Regions from separate parts of the Tepidamorphus sp. 3E244 genome, predicted to be linked through region 2. Evidence: riboswitches for the same ligand, from Rfam matches in the RefSeq annotation. Region 2 holds a riboswitch; the other holds the start of a gene.
What was found. Region 2 has a riboswitch for cobalamin ahead of ACKTEK_RS09030 (TonB-dependent receptor plug domain-containing protein). Riboswitches for the same ligand answer to the same signal wherever they lie in the genome.

Region 1: another riboswitch for cobalamin. It lies ahead of ACKTEK_RS02770 (hypothetical protein); the one in region 2 lies ahead of ACKTEK_RS09030 (TonB-dependent receptor plug domain-containing protein).

The regions. Positions count from the first base shown of each region.
Region 1 is NZ_JBJXCY010000001.1:580,818-592,937, reverse strand. It holds gene ACKTEK_RS02795 (branched-chain amino acid ABC transporter permease) at 1-18, opposite strand, end outside; gene ACKTEK_RS02790 (ABC transporter substrate-binding protein) at 124-1,302, opposite strand; gene ACKTEK_RS02785 (nuclear transport factor 2 family protein) at 1,532-1,954, shown strand; gene ACKTEK_RS02780 (GntR family transcriptional regulator) at 1,958-2,668, opposite strand; gene ACKTEK_RS02775 (cytochrome P450) at 2,759-4,963, opposite strand; cobalamin riboswitch at 5,161-5,367, shown strand; gene ACKTEK_RS02770 (hypothetical protein) at 5,485-5,796, shown strand; partial or broken gene metH (methionine synthase) at 5,817-9,591, opposite strand; gene ACKTEK_RS02760 (LysR family transcriptional regulator) at 9,852-10,778, shown strand; gene ACKTEK_RS02755 (UbiX family flavin prenyltransferase) at 10,877-11,461, shown strand; gene ACKTEK_RS02750 (TIGR02444 family protein) at 11,458-11,958, opposite strand; gene ACKTEK_RS02745 (TRAP transporter permease) at 11,960-12,120, opposite strand, start outside.
Region 2 is NZ_JBJXCY010000002.1:44,446-56,565, forward strand. It holds gene ACKTEK_RS09000 (circularly permuted type 2 ATP-grasp protein) at 1-1,013, shown strand, start outside; gene ACKTEK_RS09005 (transglutaminase domain-containing protein) at 1,021-1,902, shown strand; gene ACKTEK_RS09010 (alpha/beta fold hydrolase) at 1,912-2,724, opposite strand; gene ACKTEK_RS09015 (hypothetical protein) at 2,937-3,434, shown strand; gene ACKTEK_RS09020 (efflux RND transporter permease subunit) at 3,437-5,725, shown strand; gene ACKTEK_RS09025 (NAD kinase) at 5,719-6,504, opposite strand; gene ACKTEK_RS09030 (TonB-dependent receptor plug domain-containing protein) at 6,592-8,538, opposite strand; cobalamin riboswitch at 8,715-8,942, opposite strand; gene ACKTEK_RS09035 (polysaccharide biosynthesis protein) at 8,960-10,966, opposite strand; gene ACKTEK_RS09040 (DUF4864 domain-containing protein) at 11,179-11,610, shown strand; gene ACKTEK_RS09045 (protoglobin domain-containing protein) at 11,650-12,120, opposite strand, start outside.

The DNA.
Region 1 (12,120 bases), on a different contig from region 2:
GATCGCGACGACGAGCAGGGTCATGGGGCGTTCCGGCTTCCTGCGTGAGGCTTCAAAAATCGAGACTTCAAAATAGGGTCTGCGGCGGCGCGCGGCCGCCGCAGTGTCTTGTGTCAGGCGCGGTTACTCGCCGAGCGGGATGATCTGGCCGTCCACGAAGTGGGCGAAGGTGTAGTCTTCCGGTCCAAGCGCATCCTGGTCGTCCGGGGTGAACGGCTTGTCGTAGGTCTTGATGACGCCTTCGATGCCGGAGACCTCATACATGGCCTCGCGTATGGCCGGGCCGTCGGTTGAACCGGCCTTTTCGATGGCGGCCGCCAGAAGCAACATGGCGTCATAGGCATTGGCGATGCCGGTCGCGGGCGTCACGTCGGCGAGCGTCTTGATCTCCGGGAACTTCTCCTTGAGCGTCACGAAGAGCGGGTCGCTTTCCTCTGTGAAGAGGAAGGTCTGGATGAAGTGCACCTTCTCGCCACTCGGGCCGGCCAGCTCGGTAAAGCGGCCACCGGCAGGACCCCAATGCGAGGAGATCGGCACGTCCCAACCCATGCGGTCGAGCGACTTCACGACCTGCGCGGACGGGGCGACGTTGGCGACGAGAAAGAGCGAGTCCGCGCCGGCTTCCTTCAGGCGAGTTAGCTGCGGGACGACATCGACATCGTTGCTCTCGAACTTCTCGATGCCGGCATGTTCCATGCCGCGCTTTTCGAGCGCCTTGGTCAGGCCGCGCTCATTGGATTCACCCCACGGGTTGTTGATGAGGATGAGGCCCGGCTTCTTCGCACCGTACTTGGTGACGAGATACTCGGTGATGGCTTCGTCGACATACTCGTCCACGGCGGAGACGCGGAAGACGTAGTTCTCCTCGGCGCCGTTCTTGGTGATCGGCGTACCGGCGGCCCACGGACCGACGAAAACGACCTTTTCCTGGTTCACGAAGGGGACGATTGCGAGCGAAACCGGCGTGTCGAGACCACCGATCAGGGCAGCGACGCCTTCGCGCTGTACCAGTTCGCGGGCAGCGACAAGGCCCTTGCCCGGGTTGCTCTCGTCGTCACGGCTGACGAGTTCGACTTGCTTTCCGAGAACACCGCCCTCGGCATTGATCTTGTCGATGGCGAGCGTCAGGCCGCGCGTGATGGCCTCGCCCGACTTCGCGGACTGGCCGCTGAGGGCTGCGACGAGACCGATCTTGACGGTCTCCTGGGCATGGGCGGGGATGGAGGCTGCGAAGGGAAGCGTCATCGCGGCGGCAAGCACAAGGCGCCGTGTGACGTTTCGGGTGCGGGCAAGTTCTAGCATCTGCGTCTCCTTGAGGATCTGCGGTGGGTCCAAGCGGCGAGTTCTTCGCTGCAATGGCCGTGCCAGAATCAAAAGTCTTGTCCGTTCAATGGTTTGACTATTTGCGCGCCACCATCATCCCACGGCATTGACCAGATTGCATGCAATTATTGCATAAAATAATTGCATGCAATCTTGTGCCCGGCGTGCTTTCTGAGACGACAGTCAATCAAGATGCGGAGGTATGAACATGGCCGTGGATACAGCCGTGACGGCGAGCGAACTTTCCCCGGACGCGGAAACCGTGCGCGCCTACCTTGAAGCGTCCATGGTGCCGGACCCGGAACGAGCCGCGACCTACATGGCGCAGGGCGTGAAGATCACCTTCACCGGCGGGCGCGTCTTCAGCCATCCCACCGGACCCGCACAGTTTAACGGCATGCGCTACAAGTGGGTCAAGAAGCGGATGGACCGCTTCGACGTCGCTCATTGCGACGACGGCACCGTCGTCTACAGCGTCGGCACGCTCTACGGCGAATGGCCGGACGGCACCCCCTTCGAGGGCAACCGGTACATCGACCGGTTTCTCGTGCAGGACGGCAAGATCGTCGAGATGGACGTGTGGAACGACAGCGCCGAACGCATCCTGGAAATGCGCGGGATCGTGGCCTAGGCGCTACTCGTCCAGCCGGATCGGACGGGCGTAGGGCTCCAGCGCATCGAGATAGACATGCGCGCTGGCCTCCGCCTGCTTGATGAGCGCGCGGTCGGCAACGGCCGCCAAGTGCGAGCGCATCAGCTTCTGCGCCTTGGCCGTGTTGCCGGATTCCAGCGCCGCAACGATTTCCTTGTGCTCCTGGATACCGCAATCAGTGGAATGCGGCCGCGCGAACATCGCCAGCGTCAGCCCGCAGCGATAGGCGATCTCCTCGACATAACGCAGCAGCACCGGGCTTCCGGTCAACTTCGCCATGAGAATATGGAACTCGGTGGCCAGCCGGATCGACACCGGCTCGCTTTGCCCTTCGGCGGCAATCTCGCGGGCGATGTGGGCTTCCAGTTCGGCCTTCTGTTCGGCCGAGAAGCTCTCCGCAATACGGATCACCACGAGATCCTCGATCTGGCAGCGCAATTCGAACAGGTCCCGGGCTTCTTCCATGCTCGGCGTGGCAACCGACGCACCCCGGTTGCGGCGCAGCTCCACCAGCCCTTCGGCGGCGAGTCGCTCCAGCGCCTGGCGAACCAGCGTGCGGCTCGCGCCGAAGCGTTCGCCGAGCGAATCCTCCGGCAACTTCATGCCCGGCAGAAGCACACGCTCGAGGATCGCCGAGCGAAGGGCGGAGCAAATCTTCTCGGATCGGTTCTGGCTGGCAGGCGCGGGGTTCATGAATCGCCTTATAGACGAGACTTGCCCCGCTTCGCACCTGTTGGTTGGCCCGCGGTGGCGCACAAACATTGGGCGCTTCGCAAACGCGACCTAGCGTGCGTGCCAGCGCATCGGCACCGGCGAGAGGATCGCCGTCGAGAAACAGTTCGGGCTGCCCACGTCGATGTCATCTGTGAGCGACTCGAGCTTCCAGCGCCGCAGGATGAACACCAGCGCGCGTGACAGGATGATCCGGGCGAGCGCCTGGCCGAGACATTTCGACGGCCCGCCACCGAAGGGCATGTAACTGCCGCCGGATCGGATACCGCCATGTTCGAAGCGGTCCGGATCGAACCGCAGCGGGTCTTCGAAATTATCCGGGTCCGTATGCAGCGAGATCAGGTCGATCAGCACATGGTCGCCGGAGCGCACGAGCAGGCCGCTCGGCAGGCGTTCATCGCTGCGGGCCGAGCGGGTCAGCATCCACTCCGCTGGATGCAGGCGGTGGACCTCTTCGAGGAAACGGTTCAGCCGCGTCAGGGTCTTGGTGTCGCGGCCGCCGTATTCACCCGGCGTCCCGGCGTTTTCGATCTCCTCCACGATCTGCGCCTGCAGATCGGGGTTCGTTCCCAGCCTGTGCAGCGCGATTGCCATCGTGACCGCCACCGGCTCGCAGGCTGCCTGATACAGCATCACGCATTCCCGGCCGATATCACGCCGGCTCAGTGCCCCGCCCTCATCCGCCTGGGCAATCATGCGCTCCATGAACGAAAGCGGTTGCGAGCCGTCAGCTTCCTCGGCGAAGCTTTCAAACAGCCGGTCCAACTGGCGTTCGTTGGCTGCGATCACACGGCGCGCCCGCGTCGGTATCCAATGCGGCAGAGGAATCGCCGACCGGAGAATGCGCACGCCGTAACTGTTCGATTTCGACGTCAGGTCATCAAGCCGCGCGAGCTTCTCCGCGGACCGGCTGCCGAAGACAATGCCGCCGGCAATCGCGATATTGGCCGCGCGAATGCGCGTCACGACGTCCGCCACGTCACCGCCCGCAAAGCCCCCGAAGTGGTCCATCAACACGTCTTCGACGAGCGTGCCGTAGCCCGCGATATCGCGCGGCGCAAAGGCCGAAGCGAGTTGCGCGCGAACCGTATCGCGTCGCGGATAGCCGGTGCCCAGCAACGCGCCTGCAAAGGTGGTCGACGTGATGCCGGCGGGCTGGAAAGCCTTCGTCTCGTTCGCCAGCACGTGGCGGATGTCGCTCGGCCGTTTCAACAGGTAGCTGCGCCGTTGCAGGTCGAGACGCACGGCGCGATTGGAATTCGCCAGCGACTTGCCGCTGAAGCGAACCGGGTTCGCGTGGAACGCGCGCATGTGTCCCAAGAATGGATGCCGGGGCAGATGCGTCACCGGCCCCTCGCCCGCGCCCATGGCTGCACGCGCGAGGCTGACGAGAAAGCGGCGCAACTGGCGCCACGACAGCAAAATGCGCGGTGTGGCGCGCACTGCCCGCAGGTAGCTGCGCCAGGCGAGCGAATGCCAACCGGCTCGGTGGTAGGCGCGGCTGCGCTCACGCTCCAGGAAGCCGACAAAGTCGTCGCGCCGAGCCATCGCCTCGGGCGGCAGAATGGCCGGATCGAACAGCACGTCCGCAAGTTTGAGGCCGGACGCGTGAATGTAGTCGACGTTCTCCCGCAGCCGTCCTTCATGCGCGAAGACGTCGAGCGTGACGTGCGGGCAAAGCACGGCGCCGCGCAGCAGGCCGAGCCCGAGGATCGCGAGGTCCATGCTGGTGGGGAAGTCGTCGTCGCTCCGGTCGAAGGCTTTCAGCAGCTCCGCATCGATCAGTCCGCCGGCGACGGGTGCCCGCAACCGCCCAGAGGCGAAGTTCGCGAAATCGGTGAGCGGGTCACCGGACAGTCGCGGTGTCGGTTCTTCGGCAGAGGTCCCCGACCGTTCGTCAATCGCGCAAATGCGCCCGAGAACGAGAGCGCAGTCGGGGTTGGCTTGTGCGGTCTCGTGCAGGTTGGCCAGCGCCCCGGGGCGCAGCCGGTCATCGGCATCAACGAAGACGATCCACGGTGCGTGCGCCATGTGGACACCGGCGCGGGCCGCGGCAAACGGGCCGGCATGGTCCTGGCGATGAAAGCGGATCCGCTCGCCATAGGACGCGGCAATCACGGCGGTGTCGTCCTGTGAGCCATCGTCCACGACGATCAGCTCGAAGCCGTCGAAGTCCTGCGACAGGACCGAGTCGATCGCCCGGCGAAGGTACTGGCCGTAGTTGTGGGTGATGATGACCACAGAACAGGGGGGCAATTCCGGCGACACGCGATCGGCACCCTTGCAAGACCTGGAGAACGCAACTTGTGACACGCAGCACTGATCGCGGTTCACGGCCGCATGCCCTGCCGGGCCGGGACACTAGTGGAAGTGTCGGAACGGCACCAGTTGCATTTGACGCAACCACCCTCTGCCCATCGGCGGATTGACGTGGACAATCGTCGCTGAATCGTGAGAGCTTCACCGGCGATGGTGTCCGGTTCTTGTTGAGCCGGCTGAAAAGGGAACGCGGTGCGGGCGACATGCCCAATTCCGTGACTGCCCCCGCAACTGTGAGCGGTGAGCGATCCTGATATTCACCACTGGGCCACAAGCCCGGGAAGGTTCAGGAAAGCTGCGACCCGCAAGTCAGGAGACCTGCCATCTCCGGCGCGAGCCTCGCGCCGCAGTCACCTTGAACCGGGCGGGGTGCCCCCGGAGCGGAGACGCGGATGGACCTGACCGGCCTGCCGACATCGCCGTTTCCTGCAAGCCCCGCCGCAAGCGCGGAGGGCGCGATGTTTCTACGACGCACGATCTCACAACTCGACATAGGCCCGGTTACGCCGGAGCGCGCTCAGGAGATGGCGCAACTGGGGTTCCTGCAATGGCTCGCCGGACGCCCGGCAAAGGCCGATCACCGCAGCGAGGCGCTCGATGCCTACGCGGTCGCGCGACCGCTGGCGCAAGGCTCACCGGCCATCGCTGCGTTCTGCGACCTGCTTCTCGCCGCGACGAAGACGCCGGTGTACGGGCTGCCGATCCGGCTGCCGACACGCCAACGGCGCGGCGGCGCACAGGCGCGCCGCGCCTGGCGAAGCTGCCATTAGTTCAGACGTCGACGTGAAACCTACTCGGCGGCGGCCTTGGTGCCGCCGTCGGGCCGATAGTTGAGGATGGGGGCAAGCCAGCGCTCGGCTTCTTCCACGTCCATGCCCTTGCGGGCGGCATAGTCCTCAACCTGGTCGCGCTCCACCTTGGCGACGCCGAAATAGTACGCATCCGGGTGGCCGATATAGAGGCCGGACACCGATGACCCCGGCCACATGGCCATGCTCTCGGTCAGTTCGACTCCGGTCTTCGCCTTGGCATCGAGCAGGCGGAACAGCGTCGTCTTCTCGGTGTGGTCCGGCTGGGCCGGGTAGCCCGGTGCCGGGCGAATGCCGCGGTAGGGTTCGGCGATCAGTTCCTCCGGCGTGAAGCGCTCGTCCGGCGCGTAACCCCAGAACTCGCGGCGCACGCGCTGGTGCAACATCTCCGCCATCGCCTCGGCGAAGCGGTCGGCCAGCGCCTTGACCATGATCGAGTCGTAGTCGTTGCCAGCCTTCTCGAACTTTTCGGCGATCCCGATTTCTTCCGGCCCTGCCGTGACGACGAAGCCGCCGATCCAGTCCGGCGTGCCTTCAGGCGCGAGGAAATCGGCCAGCGCGACATTGGGGCTGTTCTTGCGCTTGGAGGTCTGCTGGCGAAGCGTGTGGAGCGTTTCCAGCGTCTCGGCTCGCGAGGCATCCTTGTAGAGGCGGATATCGTCCCCCACCCGGTTGGCGGGCCAGAAGCCTGCCACCGCACGCGGCCCGAACCACTTCTCCCCGATGATGCGCTGAAGCATGGAGCGAGCGTCGGAGAACAGGTTGCGCGCGGCCTCACCATACTTCTCGTCTTCGAGGATGCGCGGATAGACGCCCTTCAGTTCCCAGGTGCGGAAGAACGGCGTCCAGTCGATGTAGCGCGCGATCTCGGCGAGGTCCCAGTCCTCGATGACGCGGGTGCCTGTGAAGGCAGGCTCCTTCGCCTCGTAGTCGCTCCAGTCGGCCTGAAAGGCATTCTTGCGAGCAGCCGCAAGCGGCAGACGCGACTTGGCCTGCTCGTTGCGCTCGTGGCGGTCAGCGACTTCCGCGTATTCCTTGCGGATATTCTCGATATAGGTGACGCGCTGGTTGGCACTCATCAGCGAGGACACCACACCCACCGCGCGACTGGCATCTGTGACGTAGACCGCCTGGCTGCGGGTATAGCGCGGCGCGATCTTCACCGCCGTGTGGACCTTCGAGGTCGTCGCACCGCCGATCAGCAGCGGAATGTCGAAGCCCTCGCGCTCCATCTCTGCGGCCAGATGCGCCATCTCGTCGAGCGAGGGCGTGATGAGACCGGAGAGACCGATCACGTCGACGTTCTGCGCCTTGGCTTCCTCGAGGATCTTCTGCGGCGGAACCATGACGCCAAGGTCGATGATCTCGTAGTTGTTGCAGGCCAGCACGACGCCGACGATGTTCTTGCCGATATCGTGGACGTCGCCCTTCACGGTCGCCATCAGGACGCGGCCCGCGGTATCGCGCCCGCCGCTCTTTTCCGCTTCCATGTATGGCAGCAGCACGCTGACCGCCTGCTTCATCACGCGGGCGGATTTCACCACCTGCGGCAGGAACATCTTGCCCGCGCCGAACAGGTCGCCGACCACGTTCATGCCCGCCATCAGCGGGCCTTCGATGACCTCCAGCGGCTTGTCGGCGGCAAGCCGCGCTTCCTCGGTGTCTGCCTCCACGAATTCGGTGATGCCGTTGACGAGCGCATGCTCCAGACGCTTCTCGACCGGCCATTCGCGCCACTTGAGATCGCGCTTCTTTTCCTCGCGCTTGTCGCCGCGAAACCGCTCGGCCAGTTCCAGCAGGTTCTCGGTGGCGGTGCCGCCGGATTTCGGCTGCCGATTGAGGACGACGTCCTCGCAGGCCTCGCGCAGGTCCGGGTCTATCTGGTCGTAGACCGCAAGCTGACCAGCGTTGACGATGCCCATGTCCATGCCGGCATTGATGGCGTGGTAGAGGAACACCGCGTGCATCGCCTCGCGCACGGGATCGTTGCCACGAAAGCTGAAGGACAGGTTCGAGACACCACCCGACACGTGGCAGTGCGGCAGGTTCTCGCGGATCCAGCGCGTCGCCTCGATGAAGTCCACGCCGTAATTGTCGTGTTCCTCGATACCGGTCGCGACCGCGAAGATATTGGGATCGAAGATGATGTCCTCGGGCGGGAAGCCGACCTGCTCGGTCAGGATCTTGTAGGCGCGGGCGCAGATTTCCGTCTTGCGCTCGAAGCTGTCGGCCTGCCCCTGCTCGTCGAACGCCATGACGACCACCGCCGCACCATAGGCGAGGCAAAGCCCGGCTTGGTGCAGGAAGGCTTCCTCGCCTTCCTTCATCGAGATGGAGTTCACCACCGACTTGCCCTGCACGCACCGAAGGCCGGCCTCGATCACTTCCCACTTGGAACTGTCGATCATGACCGGGACGCGCGCGATATCGGGTTCGACGGCGACGAGGTTGAGGAACTCGACCATGGCCTGGGCGGAGTCGATCAACCCCTCGTCCATGTTGACGTCGATGATCTGCGCGCCGTTCTCGACCTGGTCGCGGGCGACGTCGAGGGCGGCTGCATAGTCGCGGTTGGTGATCAGCTTGCGGAAGCGCGCCGAGCCGGTGACGTTCGTCCGCTCGCCGACATTCACAAAGGGGATGTCCTGCGTCAGGACGAAGGGTTCAAGGCCGGAGAGGCGAAGCAGCGGTTTACGCATTGGCCGCCTCCCGTTCCTCGCCCGCCGATATGCGGCGCGGTGCGTGGCCCTCGACATGTTCGGCAATGGCGCGGATGTGTTCCGGCGTGGTGCCGCAGCAGCCGCCAACGACATTGACCAGCCCTTCGCGCGCAAAGGTCTCCACCTGCTTCGCCGTTTCTTCCGGCCCCTCGTCATAGGCGCCGAAGGCATTGGGCAGCCCGGCATTGGGATAGGCGCAGACGAGCGTATCTGCGACGCTGGCGAGTTCGGCCAGATGCGGGCGCATGGCGCTCGCCCCCAGCGCGCAGTTCAGCCCGATGGTGAAGGGGCGCGCATGGCGCACCGAGTACCAGAAGGCGGTCGGCGTCTGGCCCGACAGCGTGCGGCCCGAGGCATCCGTGATGGTGCCGGAAATCATGATGGGAAGGCGCTGGCCGGCGTTCTCGAAGGCTTCGAAACAGGCAAACAGCGCAGCTTTTGCGTTCAGGGTATCGAAGATGGTCTCGATCAGGATCAGGTCGGACCCGCCCTCGATCAGACCGCGCACCTGCTGGCCATAGGCCTCGCGCAACTGGTCGAAGGTCACGGCGCGGTAGCCCGGATCGTTGACGTCGGGGCTGATGGAGGCGGTGCGGTTCGTCGGCCCGACGGCGCCCGCGACCCAGCGCTGCCGGCCATCTTCCTTCGTGGCCCGGTCCATGGCACGGCGGGCGACGCGCGCGCCTTCCACGTTGAGGTCGTGCACGGCGGCTTCCAGCCCGTAGTCGGCCTGCGCGATGACGGTGGAGGAGAACGTGTTCGTCTCCACGATGTCGGACCCGGCGATGGCGTAGTTGTAGTGGATTTCCTCAACCGCGTCGGGCTGCGTCAGGATCAGCAGGTCGTTGTTGCCCTTCTGGGGCAAGTCGGACTTGTGCTCGCATTCGCGCCCGCCCTTGCCCTGGAACGCCTCCTCGTCGAGCGCGAGGTTCTGGATCTGCGTGCCCATCGCGCCGTCGAGGACCAGTATCCGCTCGGCGGCTGCCTTGCCCAGCGCCTCGAAGGCGGGGCTTTTGGGCAGGTTTCGTTGCTGCATGTGCCTTTCGCCACGTCCGCATCCGGCCGGGCGTCCCGTTGATCTTGCTGAATGTACGATCGGTACGGCACCAAATCGCACCGCCGCGCGTCATGTCAACATCTATATAAAGAAATGTTTATATCCTTATGCGAGAAGCTGGCTTCCCGTCGCCTCTTGCCTTCCGGCACGTGCCGTATCCGCTTAGGCATTGCGCGGCGCTTCCCCACTTGCTCAAACCTATTGCGATCCGTTATGGCTTCATCCAAGGGAGGCCGGTCATGGAATTGCGGCAGATCCAGTATTTCGTCGCCGTCTACGAACAGGGTTCGGTCACCAGGGCGGCGCAGCGACTGAACGTCGTGCAGCCGGCGTTGAGCCAGCAGGTGTCGAAGCTCGAGGATGAGCTTGGCCGGAAGCTGTTCCAGCGCACGCCCAAGGGCATGGTCGCAACGCGCGCCGGCGAGGAAGCCTATGGCTACTTCTCGACGATCCTCCAGGACATGGAAACGGCGCGCCGCAACATCATGAACGAGTCCGGTGTCGTCAGCGGCAGCGTGGCCATCGGCGTCGTGTCCTCCGTGGTCCACAACGCGCTGGGCGAAACGCTACGCAGCTTCTCGCGCAAGTTTCCCGAGGTCACCGTGCGCGCGACCGGCGGATACACGACCGAGTTGACCGACATGCTCAACAGCGGCGAACTCGACGTGGTCATCGTCAACGCCGCGCCGCAGGTGAACAAGCGCGACATGACCGACATCGTGACGGAAGACCTGGCGCTGATCGGTTCGACGAAGAACGCGAAACGGTTTCGCGGCCCGGTCACGCTGGAGGCGCTCGGCGAGGTCTCCCTCGTGATGCCGACCCAGCGCCACGGGCTGCGGCACATCATCGACCGGGCAGCCGCTGCCCAGCAGGTGTCGCTTTCGCCCCAGATCGAGGTCGACGAGATCAAGACCATCGAGGACCTCGTGCGCTCGACCGAATACTTCACGATCCTGCCGCCCATCGCCATGCACCGGATGCTGGCCAAGGGGCAGCTCACCGCCCGCCAGATCACACCGCGCATTCCCCGCCGGCTCGTCTACGTCACCCACCCGAACCGGCCGCTGACGACAGCCGCGCAGTTGCTCGTGGACGAAGTGCGCGAGCGGATGATCGACGCGCTGCATGACCTCGGCATGAGCCTCGAAGGCGCTGCGCGATGACGCTTGTCCATAGCGACACGCGATAGCGGGCATCGCGTCATGTTTCTTGTGCACCGGCTCCAGGCGGCGGACATTGTGAGCTGCAACCAGAGGTCCGAATGACGAAACCCGACCGCATCATCGTGGGCATATCCGGCGCCTCCGGCGTGATCTACGGAATCCGGCTTCTCGAACTCCTCAAAGGCTTGGATATCGAGACGCATCTCGTCATGTCGCGTTCGGCGGAGATCACCGTCGCCCACGAGACGCGCTGGAAGATCGCCGACATCAAGGCGCTGGCCGACACCTGCTACAAACAGGAGGACATCGGCGCGTCGATCTCCAGCGGGTCGTTCGTCACGCGCGGCATGATCATCGCGCCCTGCTCGATACGCACCGCATCGGAAATCGCGACGGGCGTCACCTCGACGCTGCTGACGCGCGCCGCCGACGTGGTGCTGAAGGAGCAGCGCAAGCTGCTGCTGATGGTGCGGGAATCGCCGCTGCACCTGGGCCACCTGCGCACGCTGGCGAACCTGTCAGAAATGGGGGCGGTCATCGCGCCGCCCGTCCCGGCCTTCTATGCCAACCCGCAATCGCTCGACGACATGATCGGTCACACGCTTGGCCGCGCCATGGACCAGTTCGGGCTGGATACCGGCACCGTCCACCGTTGGAAGGACGACGGCGGGACGAACGCCTAGCGGCAGCGCGTCACGAGATCGGCGACGAGGCTTTCAGCGTCGTTGCCGTCAGGGTCCGGCTTGCAGAATAGCATCGCATTCGCTGCCATCACCGCATCGGGGTCGGCCGTCGAAGCCGTGAAGAGCCGGTCGCGCTGCGCATCGAACAGCGCTTGCAGCAGCACTTGTTCGAGCCGTTCGGCCTCGATCTCGCTCTTCTGGATTGCGGCGCGCAGGGCGTCACGCGCTTCTGGATCGGGGAAGTCCCGGTTCTTTAGCGAGCGGCGCACACCGCGCAGCGGTACAACCGCTTGCGCGTGCCAGTCAGCGACCGCTTCCGTGATCTCGCCAGCCGCCTGCTGCCCGGAAATGGCCAGTTGCTGGCTGCCCGTCCACAGTGCAAACAGCACGAGATTGATGTCGGCGCGGTGCTCGTCCTGCAGCCTGAGACAGAGCGGCTGTACGCCATCGCGCCCGTAGCGGTCGAGTGAAAAGCGCCACAGGTCCGCTGCGCTCATCTCACTCGCCCGCGCCTGCTTCGCGCGCCGGCTCGGTGTTGCCGCGTGTTGCCCACACGGCCGCGATGGCGAGCACCAGCACAGCCATTCCCGCGATGGTGACCCACAAGCCCGGCAGCACGTTGAAGATGCCGATGGCCGCGAAGCCGAGACGCTCCAGCT
Region 2 (12,120 bases):
CGGGCGGCTTTGCCCGCATCGCGAGCGGGTCCGGTCAGCCGGCGCTCGCCATGCAGGAAGGCAGCTCGACAGCCGACGTGTGGGTCGTCTCGCGCTCACCGGTGCAGCCGGAAACCATGCTGAGCCTGCACACCTCCGGCGCCGTCACGCCCAGCCCCGGCACGCTGCCGAGCCGTGCCGCCGAAAACCTGTACTGGCTCGGGCGCTACGTGGAGCGCTGCGAAAGCGCGACCCGTCTGCTGCGCGCCTGGCATGTGCGACTCGCCGACATGGCCCCGGCGAAAGCGCCCTTGCTGGAATATGTGCGCGACCATCTCGAGGCCTTCGATATCGATCCGCGCGAGGACCTGTCGCAAGGTCTCGGACCCATCGTGCAGGCGGCAACCACGGCTGCCGGCCACGTACGCGACCGGCTGTCCGCAGATGGCTGGCTCGCGCTGGACGACCTGCAACGTACCGTGAATCAACTGGCAAGCCAGGCCAGCGCCGGCGAGGACGCCGTTCATGCCGCAAATGTGTTGCTGCGAAAGATTTCAGGCTTCTCGGGCCTCGTGCACGAGAACATGTACCGCTTTGCAGGCTGGCGTTTCCTGTCCATAGGACGTTCGATAGAGCGCGCGATGGTCCTGTCGGGTTTGCTGGCACACCTGCTGCGCAAGGACGCACCAGATGGCAGCCTCGACCTGGCGGTGGAAACAGCGGACAGCTTCATGACCTTCCGCCGCCGCTATCCGGTATCATCCAACATGGCGGCTGTCGCAGACCTGTTGGCCCTCGACCCGCAGAACCCGCGCGCCGTCCTCTACCAGTTGCACGAGATCGACGAGCACATCTCCGAGCTGCCGGGTTCCGGCCGTCACGGTCGCCTGTCGCGGCTGCAGCGCGCCGTGCTGGACGTGCGCTCCAACCTTGAACTGCGCACGCCCGAGACGGTGGACGCGGAAGCGCTCGCCTTGGTTGGCCGCAAGATCGCGAAGCTGTCCGACATGCTCGCTGCAGACTATTTCCGCTGAGGACGCAATGCTTTACGACATCGCCCTCACCATCTCATACACTTACCCCGCTGCCGCCGAGGCGAGCCGACACCTCGTGCGCCTGGCCCCTGCCGACCTGCCGAACGAGCAACGTCTGGTAGCCGGAACCATGACGGTGGAGCCCAAGCCCGACGAGTGGATCAACCGCCGCGACTTCTTCCGAAATACATGCGTGGAACTGGCCTTCGTCGCGCCGCAGAAGGAAATCGTCTTCTCGGTGAAATCGCGCGTCGAGCGCGGCGGCCCGCAGCGCAGCTTCGACATCTCGCCCCCGCTCTCACGCCTTGCCGGGGAAATCGCTTCGATCCGCTCCCTTGGCCCGTCCGAACCGACGCACTTCCTCGCCCCTTCAGCGCGCGTCAGCATCGAGCGTGAAACGACGACCTTTGCGCGCGAGGCAATCAATTCCGGCATGACGGCTTTCGAAGCCGTCGTCGCCATCGGTCGTGCACTGCACCACCTGATGGAGTTCGACGCCGAGGCAACGACCGTCCGCACGCCGATGCTGGAAGCCTTTCGACAGCGCGCCGGCGTCTGCCAGGACTTCGCGCACATCATGATCGCCTGTCTGCGCGGCGTCGGAATTCCGGCGGGCTATGTCAGCGGCTACCTGCGCACGATGCCACCTGCCGGCGAGGAACGCATGGAAGGGGCCGACGCGATGCACGCCTGGGTGCGCGCCTGGTGCGGGGCCGAAATGCGCTGGATCGAGTTCGATCCCACCAACGATTTGATCGTGGAAACCGGTCACGTCGTCGTCGCGCGCGGGCGCGACTACTCCGACGTGGCCCCCGTGCGCGGCATCATGCGCACGTCCGGGTCCCATCGCAGCACGCAAGCTGTGGACGTGGTTCCCGCGTCGGCCTGAGGCCCGAAATCAAGAGCGGAGGAAATCCACCAGCGCGGTGTTGAATTCGCGCGGGTGGGACACGTTGCAGCCATGTGGCGCGCCGGCCAGCACCAGCAACTTGCTGTTGGGGATCATCGCATGCGTCCGTTCGCCGGACCCCTTGATGGGAACGATCCCGTCGGAATCGCCATGCAGGACCAGCGTGTGCGCGACGACCTTCTTCAGGTCATCGCGGAAATCCGTCGTGCCGAAGGCTTCCATGCACCCGAGCGCGGCATCCTGGTCCGACTGCTTGCAAAGCTCGATTGTCTTCTGGCGCTCGGATTCCGACACCTTCAGCGCGTCATTGGCCGTGAAGAAATCCTTGGTGAACTGATCGAAGAACGCATCGCGGTCCGCCTTCAGGCCTGATTCCATCTCCTCGGCGGCCTCCCTTGTCAGCGGGCCGTCGGGGTTATCGTCCGAGCGCATCATGCAGGGCGGCACCGCCGAGGCGAAAACGAGCGAATGGATCCGGTCCTGCCCATGATCGCCGACGTAGCGCGCCACCTCGCCGCCACCCATGGAAAACCCGACGAGGGACACGTCGCGCAGGCCCTTGTCCTCGATGATCGAGAGCAGGTCGCCTGCAAGCGTCGAGTAGTCGAAACCGGAGGCCGGCTTGTCGGACCGGCCAAATCCGCGCCGGTCATAGGCGATGACGCGCAAGCCTGCATCGCGCAGTGCCGGCACCTGGTACTCCCAGGCTTTCGCTGAAAGCGGCCAGCCGTGGATCAGGATGACGGGACGACCGGTGCCGCCAGAATCTTCGACATGCAGGTTCACTTGCGCAGATGACATGGATGGGGGTCCTTCCTGGATGGAACCGCGCACTCTGGCGGGCGGTGCAGATCGTCGGCAGGTGCAACGCCGCCACGTCCGCCGGGTTCCCGCCCATTGCCTTTGTGATTTTGCGCGCCAGTTGCTTTCACCGAAGCGCGCGCAGCGCCATTGCAGCAAGTTTGCGTGGCGTGCTTTAAGACGCGTTGTCAAACCTTTGGAAAGTTCTCCCCATGCAGCGCCCCGCGCGACGCCTGAACCGCCTTGTCCTCTCCCTTTCGGCAATCCTGATCGCGGCCACGCAGTTTTCTGGTCCGGCATTCGCCGCGAACCCGTTCGACCCGTTCGTGGGTGAATGGCGCGGGGATGGTGTTGTCGTCACCGACGAGGGCGAACAGGCGGCTTTGCGCTGCACGGTCGAGTTCATCGACGAGAACGGCGAGCGCGCCAGTCAGGTGCTGCGCTGCGCGACCACGGGCGCGGTGCTGATAATCAATTCCAGCATGCGGATCGAATCCGGCTCCCTCGTCGGTAGCTGGAGCAACGACCGTGGCAATCGCGGCGGGCTGTCCGGTTCCATCGGCGATGGCGCGATCAACGTGCAGCTTGGCGGCGATGAAGTCGACGCGACCATGAGCACGGTGCGCGACGGCTGCCGCATGAACGTCTCCGTTGACGGCAAGCTTGCGGGCATCACCGACCTGAACATCAGCCTGGCCAACGGCTGCTGAGCGTGCGCGCGGCACATCGCTGTTTCAGTCTTGAAACGATCGGCCTGATTTCCGCGCGCTACCCGGCCATCATGCTGGCCGCCCTCGCCCTGGTCACGGTCCTCGCTGCGGCAGGCATTCCCCGCCTCGGCTTCGACAGCGAGATCCGCAACGTCTTCCAGGCCGACAACACCTCGAACGAGACGCTGGACCGCGAGCAGGACGCGTTTGGCGCTGCCGACAACGATCTTCTCGTCCTAGTGGAAGGCGAAGCGCTTTTTACCCCTGCGGGCCTGAAGGCATTCCGCGACTTTGCGCTGGATTCACAGCTGGTCTCCGGCGTCGCGAGCACCATCTCCATGTTCGCCATTCCCGGCGAACCCTCGGGCGCACAGCGCTCGGCAAGCCTGTTTCCGGTCGACCTCGCAAACGTGCCCGACATCGACGGGCTGAAGCGTACAGTCACCACGCACCCGCTCGCCGCCGACACGCTCATCTCCGATGACGGCGAAGCAGCACTCCTTGTGGTGACGCTTGCACCGACGGACGACCCGATCGATGCAAGCCTCGACGTCACAGGCGACCTGGACGATATCGCCCGCACGACGCTGGCGCAGGCGGGGCTGACACATGTCGTCACCGGCTTCCCGGCAATCCGCGCGACCGTTGTCGGCATCCTGACCGACGACCAGTTCGTCTTCCGCATCGCCGCTCTGGTCATAGCCATTCTTCTGGCGCTGGCCTTCTTCATGCACGCCGGATACCTCGTTCTCTCCGTGCTGCCGGTCGCCGTTTCCACCGTCTGGCTGCTGGGCGGCATGGGCTGGGCGCGCGAGGACATCACGGTTGTCACCAACGTCGTGCCGACGCTGGTGATGGTGGTGACCTTCTCCAACGCCGTGCACCTGCTGCTGGGCGTCCGTCGCGCCCGAATCGCCGGCGTTGAGAAGCACGCGGCCATCGAGGATGCCGTGCGCACGGTCGGCCCTGCCACGGTGATGACGGCGGTCACCACGGCCATCGCACTGCTTTCGCTTGCGCTGATCGACCGGCCCGCCATCGCCTCCTTCGGGATCGTCGGCGCGCTCGGCGCAACGGGCGGATGCCTCCTGGTCCTGACGCTCGTCCCGGCCCTTGCCACCTACCTGCTTGGGCCGACAAACCCCGAAGCCGAGTTGCGGCGGGCAAACAGCGGCTTGTCGGGTGTGGTGCGTCGCGCCGGGCAATGGACCGCGCGTTTCGTCGTGGTCCGCGCCGTGATACTGGCGACCCTCGGCGTGGTGCTGCTGCTCGTCAGTGCCTGGTTCTACTGGCTGAACGGTCCGCGCTTTCGCTACGGCGACAACCTGCCCGTCCATTCGGAAGTCTCGGTTGCCGCACGCGCCATCGACACTAGGCTCGCAGGCTCCAGCAGTCTCGACCTTCTCGTGACCTTGCCCGACGGCGTCGCAGCCAACACCACGCAGGCGCTAGACATTGCACGCGCGGCTGGCGATGTCCTGCGCGGGCATGAAGCGATCCGCTCGGTCTGGTCGCTGGACGTCGTCGCGGACTGGTACGCGCGCGGCAGCGGCAGCCGTGCCGACCTGCTGGCGGAAATCGGCTCAGCCCCGATGCTGGAGAGGCTCGCCAACGCCGAGCGCGGACTGTTGCTGGTTACCGGCCATATCCGCGACACGGAAGCGTCTGACCTGCTCGCACTGGCGGCGCGGATCGAACCGCAACTCGCCGAGCTGCGTGACAGGTTCCCCGGCGCGGCGTTCGAGCTGACCGGGACGGCGCTGCATACTGCGCGCTCGGCAACCCAGATGATCGACCTACTGAGCTGGAGCCTGCTGGCGGCCATCGCCATGATTATCGTACTGATCGGACTGTCGCTGCGCTCGCTCGCCTACGGCGCGCTGACGATCCTGCCGAACCTGCTGCCGATCGGCGCGGCGGGGACGTATCTCTACCTCACCGGCCAGCAGCTACAGTTCACGTCGATCATCATTTTCACGATCAGCTTCGGCATCGCAGTCGACAGCACGATCCACATTCTCAACCACCACCGCGCGCGCCGCAGCACCTTCACCGACGGTCAGAAGGCGGTCGAGGCGACGATTGCGACGCTCACCCCTGCCCTCGTGCTGGCAACGCTGGCGCTCATGGGCGGTGCGGTGACGATGCTCAGCCCGCTGCCCATGTCGCAGCTTTACGGCGAGTTGATCGTGATCGTGCTGGTCGCAGCCCTCGCCGGTGATCTGGTCTTCCTGCCGGCGCTTCTGGCGCTGTTCGAGCGCTGGAAGGCCCGCGCGACCGCTGCTCAGTAGCCGAACTGCTCGGCGAGGATGCGCTCGTCGAGATTGTGCCCCGGATCGAACAGCATCAGCGCGGAGCTGTCCGCATCCTCCTCGATCTCGATCTTCACCACATCGCGGATCTCGTAATGGTCGGCGACGGCCGACACCGGCCGCTTGCGCGCTTCCAGCACGTCGATGGTGATGTGCGCACGGCTCGGCAACAACGCGCCGCGCCAGCGCCTTGGCCGGAACGGGGAGATCGGCGTCAGCGCCAGAAGCCGCGCCTCGATGGGAATGATCGGCCCCTGGGCGGAGAGGTTGTAGGCGGTCGAGCCGGCGGGCGTCGCGACCAGCAACCCGTCACAGATGAGTTCCTCCAGCCGCACCTTCCCGTCAATGGAGATGCGCAGCTTGGCCGCCTGGTGGATTTCGCGCAGCATCGAGACCTCGTTGATCGCGAGGGCCTCGTGCATGTCGCCGTCCATGGTGGTGGCCTTCAGCCGCAACGGACGGATGGGCGTATCGTGCGCCTTGCGCAACCGTTCCGTCAGACCCTCCTCGGCATATTCGTTCATCAGGAAGCCGACGGACCCCCGGTTCATGCCGTAGATCGGTTTGCCGGTATTCATGAACCGGTGCAGGCATTGCAGCATCAAACCGTCGCCACCGAGCGCGACGATGATGTCGGCGCTCTCCGGCTCGACCGTCTCGTAGAGCGCGGAGAGCCGCGCACGCGCATCCACCGCCTCATCCGAGTCGGCTGCGATCAATGCAATCGTTTTTGCCTTGCTGGTGACGTCGTCGTTCAAGCTGCCCCTCCTGGCACGTGCGCGCAGACTATATCCGCGCGCACGCCGATTTGAAGTGGGGGCAAGGTCGCCTTTTGCCTGACGGGACTATTCGCCGCCGAGCGTCAGCACCAGGCCCGCATAGGCCGAGATGCCCGGTGCCCGGTAGGACCACACCTCCTCGTAGTCCTCGTCGAGCAGGTTCTCGACCCGGACATAGGCTTGGGCGAACGGGTTCAGCTGGTAGGCCGCGCGCGCATTGACGAGGAAGTAGTCGTCGAGGCTCACCGTCTGGAACGTGGCGAAGTTGGTGTCCCGCGTGTCCGCGTTCATCACGGCACTGAGCGTCAGCGTGCCGCGATCCTGCGCGAAGCGGGCCGTGGCATCCACGCGCCCGGCGTGACGCGGACGGCGCAGCTCCGTCGAACCATTGGCATCGGTCGAGTCCAGGTAGGTGTAGGTCGCCGTCAGGTCGAACCATGAAAGCGGCGACCATGCCGCGCTGACCTCGACGCCCTGCCGGTGGCTGGTGCCATCGGCGTTTGCGACCGTCACGACCGGGAAACCGGAGAAATCGTTGACGATCTCGTCTTCCAGCGTGCTCTGGAAATAGGTCACGTCGACCACCAGCAGCCCGTCATAGAACGACTTTTCGATGCCGACATCCCAGCTGGTCGACGATTCCGGCGTGAGATTCGGATTGCCGACGAAGGTCGTCGGATCGTAGCCGAACTGCTCGATGAGCGTGGGGTTGGTGACGCCGGTACCGACACTGGCGTGCAGGCGCGCGCCGTAATTCGCAAGACGGTAGGAGCCCGCCAGCCGGAACGTGGTCGCATCGTCGAAGGCGCCGTTGTTGTCGTCATGTCGAACGGCTGCAGACAGCGACAGGTGATCGAACAAGTCCACCTGATATTCTCCCGCGAACGACAGCACCTCACGCTCCTTATGCGCGAGCTGGGCGGGCGTGGCGAATGTCGTGAAGTCGGTGAACCTGATGCCTTCGGTGCGGTGGCGCACATAGCCGGTCAGGCGGTGGCTGGCGCCGAACATGTCCGGCGTGTCGTGTCGCAGGGTCGTCTTGTAGAACAGGTCCGTGCGGTCTTCGAGCAGGCCCGTATTGCCGAAGTCGACATCGATACCGCGCGATTCGATCTCGCTGTAGATCGCCCCGCCCTCGTAGCTCAACGCCCCGTCGAAGAAAGACCCGCTGGCCACGATCCGGCCGTGGATCTCCTCCAGTTCGGACGCGTTCGGGCGTTCGACGAGGAAATCGACAGGCTGTCCGTCGGTTTCGGTGCGGCGATCGACGAAGCGCAGGTTGGCCGCGATGTTGAAGTGTTCGGAAATGTCCACGCCACCCTTGGCTGTCAGGGTCAGGTTGTCGGCGCCGTCCTTCTCGTCGCCGAAGCGCGAGGCGTTGAAACCATCGGTGTCGTACCCGGTCACGGAGACCGCTCCGAAGAACGCGCCCTGCTGCCCGCCGGCGCTCAGGTGCCCGGCGGCAGACGCCGGCGTACCACCTTCAACGACGGCTCGCACACGCGGCGCGCCACGGCCCGGATAGGTCTGGATGTTGATGACACCGGCATGGGCGTTCGAGCCGTAGATGCCCGACTGTGCACCGCGAATGATTTCGATGCGCTCGATCTCGGCGGCCAGAAGACCGCCGAAATCATACTCGCCGTCACCCGGACGATTGGCCTCGATGCCGTCGATCAGCACCAGCGTGTGGTTGGCTTCCGCGCCACGAATGCGCACCTGCGTCAGCGAGCCCTGCGGGCCGGACTGCGAGACCGAGACACCCGGCAGTGAGCGGAGGGCTTCGGTCGCCAAAACCACGCCCTGGTTGCGCAGGTCTTCGCTTGTCACCACCGTGACAGCGCTCCCGACCCGCTCGGACGGCGTTTCCTCGAAGCTCGATCCGACGATGATGTCCGGTAGCAGCGTCGCCCCTTCCGACACCGACGGAAAAGCTGAAAGTGCGAGTGCGGCGATGGAAACACCGCCAAGAATGATGGGCCGCGAAATGCGGTCTGCGCGCGGGAAGTTCATGCCCCGTCCCCCTGTATGCGACACCGCGTCCCCACGCGGTATCATCTGCAACTCGGGGCAGATGCGATCCGAGAACGGCACGCAATCGGGGCGCGCCGCCGGGTGCGCAAAGCCCCTGCGGATCACCACTACGGAGAGGGAAGGACCACTCTTCGCTCGTGCGCACCCCGCACACGAAACGGGTGACACGACGAGGCCGGTCTCCTGGCTCGCGGGTCAGCGCCCCACACCGCCTTCCCGGCCCATTGCAGGCCAGTGGCATCGTGGTTGGGGCTCGCCGCATACAGTTGCGGGGGCAGCCGCGGCTTTGCACGGGCGAACCGTACTTACCGCTGTTCCCTTGGCGAAGAACGATGATGACGGGAATACTCCCCGCCAGACGAACTGCGCCGCGCCTTGTCGATAAATGAATTGTTAAGGTTCAGGCCGCCGGTCGGTCAACCGGATTCCCGTCCGATTCCGTTTCATCTGCGACATGTGTCGCTTCTGCATCATCGGCCGGCATGGCCACGCCCTCCCCGTACTCGGGGACGATGATGCCGAGACGGTCGCGAAGCTTCGCCTTGTCGAGGCTCGAGAAATTCTCGGCGAGATCGGCAAATGCCGAAAGCGCCAGGTCGGAGCTGATGGCCCGCGGATTGGCAAGGAAGATGCCGTCCACTTCGGTCTCCAGAAGGTCTTCCTGCCGGGCAAACAGCGTCTCGCGGAGTCGCTCGCCCTCACGCAGTCCGATGAACTCGATGCGGATGTCCTTGCCCGGCTCCTGGCCCGCAAGCCGGACCATGCGTTCCGCCAGGTCGACGATCTTGATCGGTTCGCCCATGTCGAGCACGAGGATCGAGGGCTTGGACGACGTGCTGATGCAGTGCGCAGACCCCAGCAGCACGAGGCTGACGGCCTCCGACACCGTCATGAAGTAGCGCTCCATGTCCGGATGGGTCACGGTCACCGGTCCGCCCATGGCAATCTGCTCGTTGAACAGCGGCACGACCGAACCGCTGGTTCCCAGCACGTTGCCGAAGCGCACGGATATGAACCGCGTGATGGCCTTGTCGCCGCTGTTCGTCGTCACCTCGCCGCGCGAGATGCGCTCGCCAACGGCCCCGCAGTAGATCTCGGCTGCGCGCTTGGTCGCACCCATCACCGACACGGGATAGACGGCCTTGTCGCTGGAAATCAGCACGAAGGCCTGCGCCCCGGCCACCACGGCGGCATCGGCCACGTTGCGGGTGCCCAGCACGTTCGTCTGGATCGCCTCGCGCGGCTGGTGCTCGAGCATCGGCACGTGTTTGTAGGCCGCCGCGTGGAAAACGATGTCCGGCCGGAAGTCCTCGATGCGGCAGGTCACGACGTCGCGCTGGCGGATATCGCAAAGCACCGGATCAAGCGCCAGCGTCGCATGCTGGCCATTGAGGCGCTGCTTCACGCCATAGAGAGCGAACTCCGAATTTTCGAGGATCATCAGCCGCTCGCAGCCCAGCCGCGCCACCTGCCGGCAAATTTCCGCGCCGATGCTGCCGCCGCCGCCTGTCACGACAACGCGCCGGCCCGAAATCAGCCGCCGCATCGGTTCAAGGTCGATGTCGCGTGCCTTGCGCCCGACGACATCCTCGATACGTACCGGCTCGAACCGCGACAGGTACCCCGCCTTGCGGCCCGTATCGCCGAGGTGTTGCGGACGTTCTACGGTCAGCCCCATGCGGCGCGCCCGGCCGATCACATCCTCGATCGACTTGTGGCTGTCGAGAACATCGGCGCACACAATGACACCGCGAATGCGCACGGTCTTGGCTTCAAGATCACGCACCACCTCTTCCAGCTGGTCGAGCGTGCCAAGCACCGGAACGCCGCGAATGACCTGCCCCACATGGGCGCGGCGATGCGACAGCACGCCCACGGCAAAGAAGCTCTCGCGTGCCGCCGTCTCGATGGAGCGGATCACGACCTCCGCGTCGGTCCCGGCGCCGAGGATCAGCATCGGGGCGGCAGTCTCCGCCTTCACGGACAAGGCGCGGGCGACCCGCTGGTCGCGATAGATACGGTAGATGAGGCGTGACCCGCCAAGCGCGGCACACTGCGCCAGCCAGTACACGGCAACGACCGTGCGCGGGACGAGCAGCGTATCGCGCGCGACGAAGTCGGCAATGATCAAACCGACGGAAAGAATAGTGACGGCCTTGAGGATGGCGGTGAGGTCGGGGATCGAGGCGAACCGCCAGATGCCGCGATAAAGGCCGACGAGGTGGTAGACCATCGCTGCCGCCGGCACGAGAATCGCCATCGCGATCATCAGGTGCACGGACGCGTTGTCCCAGACACCGGTCTGGTAGCGAATGTAATAGGCAAACGAGATCGCCAGAATGGTCGCGATCATATCGTGGACGAAGGCGAGCGCACGCCTTGTATTGCCCGACAGGCTATTGAGCATCGTCACCGACATTGCGCGTGGTCACCCCCTTGGATCCGCTTCTTCACGGCCAGAACCCAGCCACTATCACGATCTGGACAGCGCAATCAAAACGCCACCGTTCCTCGCATCGTCACGTTTTCTTACTGCGACCATGAACCGAAATGCGCGTGGTGTCGTTTAAGTGAGACACCGGACGTTACGGCAACGACCGGCAGCGGAAGGATGGCACCATGCCCCACTCTTCAAGACCGCTCGCCCGCTACGCGCTCGTCGCGCTGTTTCTTGCCGCCGCTCTTGTGGCTCCGCAGGCAGCCCGCGCATCCCAGGACGAAGTGCAGTCGGTCATCACCCGCCAGATCGAGAGTTTCATCGGCGGTGACTTTGAGACCGCCTACAGCTTTGCGGCACCAAACGTGAAGGCGGCCTATCCCAGCGCCCGCATCTTCTCGCTGATGGTGAAACAGGGCTACGCGCCGGTTTTCAGCCCCCAGTCATACCGATTCGGTCCCTACGAGGACGCCGGCAACATGTATATCCAGCGGGTTGAAGTGATCGGTCCGGATGGTCATTTCTACACCGCCGACTACACCGTGAAAAAGTTTGGCGACGCGTACCTGATAACCGGCTGCTTCATACGCAAGGCGACGGGCATCTCGCTCTAGATACCCATCGCCCGCGCGGAAAGCGCTGGTGATCTGTGGTCAGGCTGCGGCGCTGTCGTCCTCGGCGTGTGTATGGTCTTCATTGTGTGAAGCGCGGCGGCGGTCGACACCGTCCCACGGTTCCTTCCTGGCGTCATCGGCATCGAGTATCTCGTTCACCGCATCCAGGAAGCGCCCGAACTCGGCTTCCATGTGCCTTGCCTGATCGCTGATTTCTCCGGAGGTTGCACCAACTTCGGTGCCCGCCTGCTGCGTGGATTCGGCTGCCTTGCGCACCGTGGTGATGTCGGTTGCGACCTGCGAGGAGTGCGACGCGGCAGACTGGGTGCTCTCGGCAATTTCCTGCGTTGCCGCCCCCTGCTCTTCCACCGCCGACGCAATGGCCGTCGCGGCATTCGAAACGTCGCTGATCGTGTCGGCAATCTTTCCGATGCTTCCCACCGCCTTGTCCGTCGCAGACTGGATCTGCACGATCTTGCTGCTGATCTCGTCGGTTGCCTTGGCCGTCTG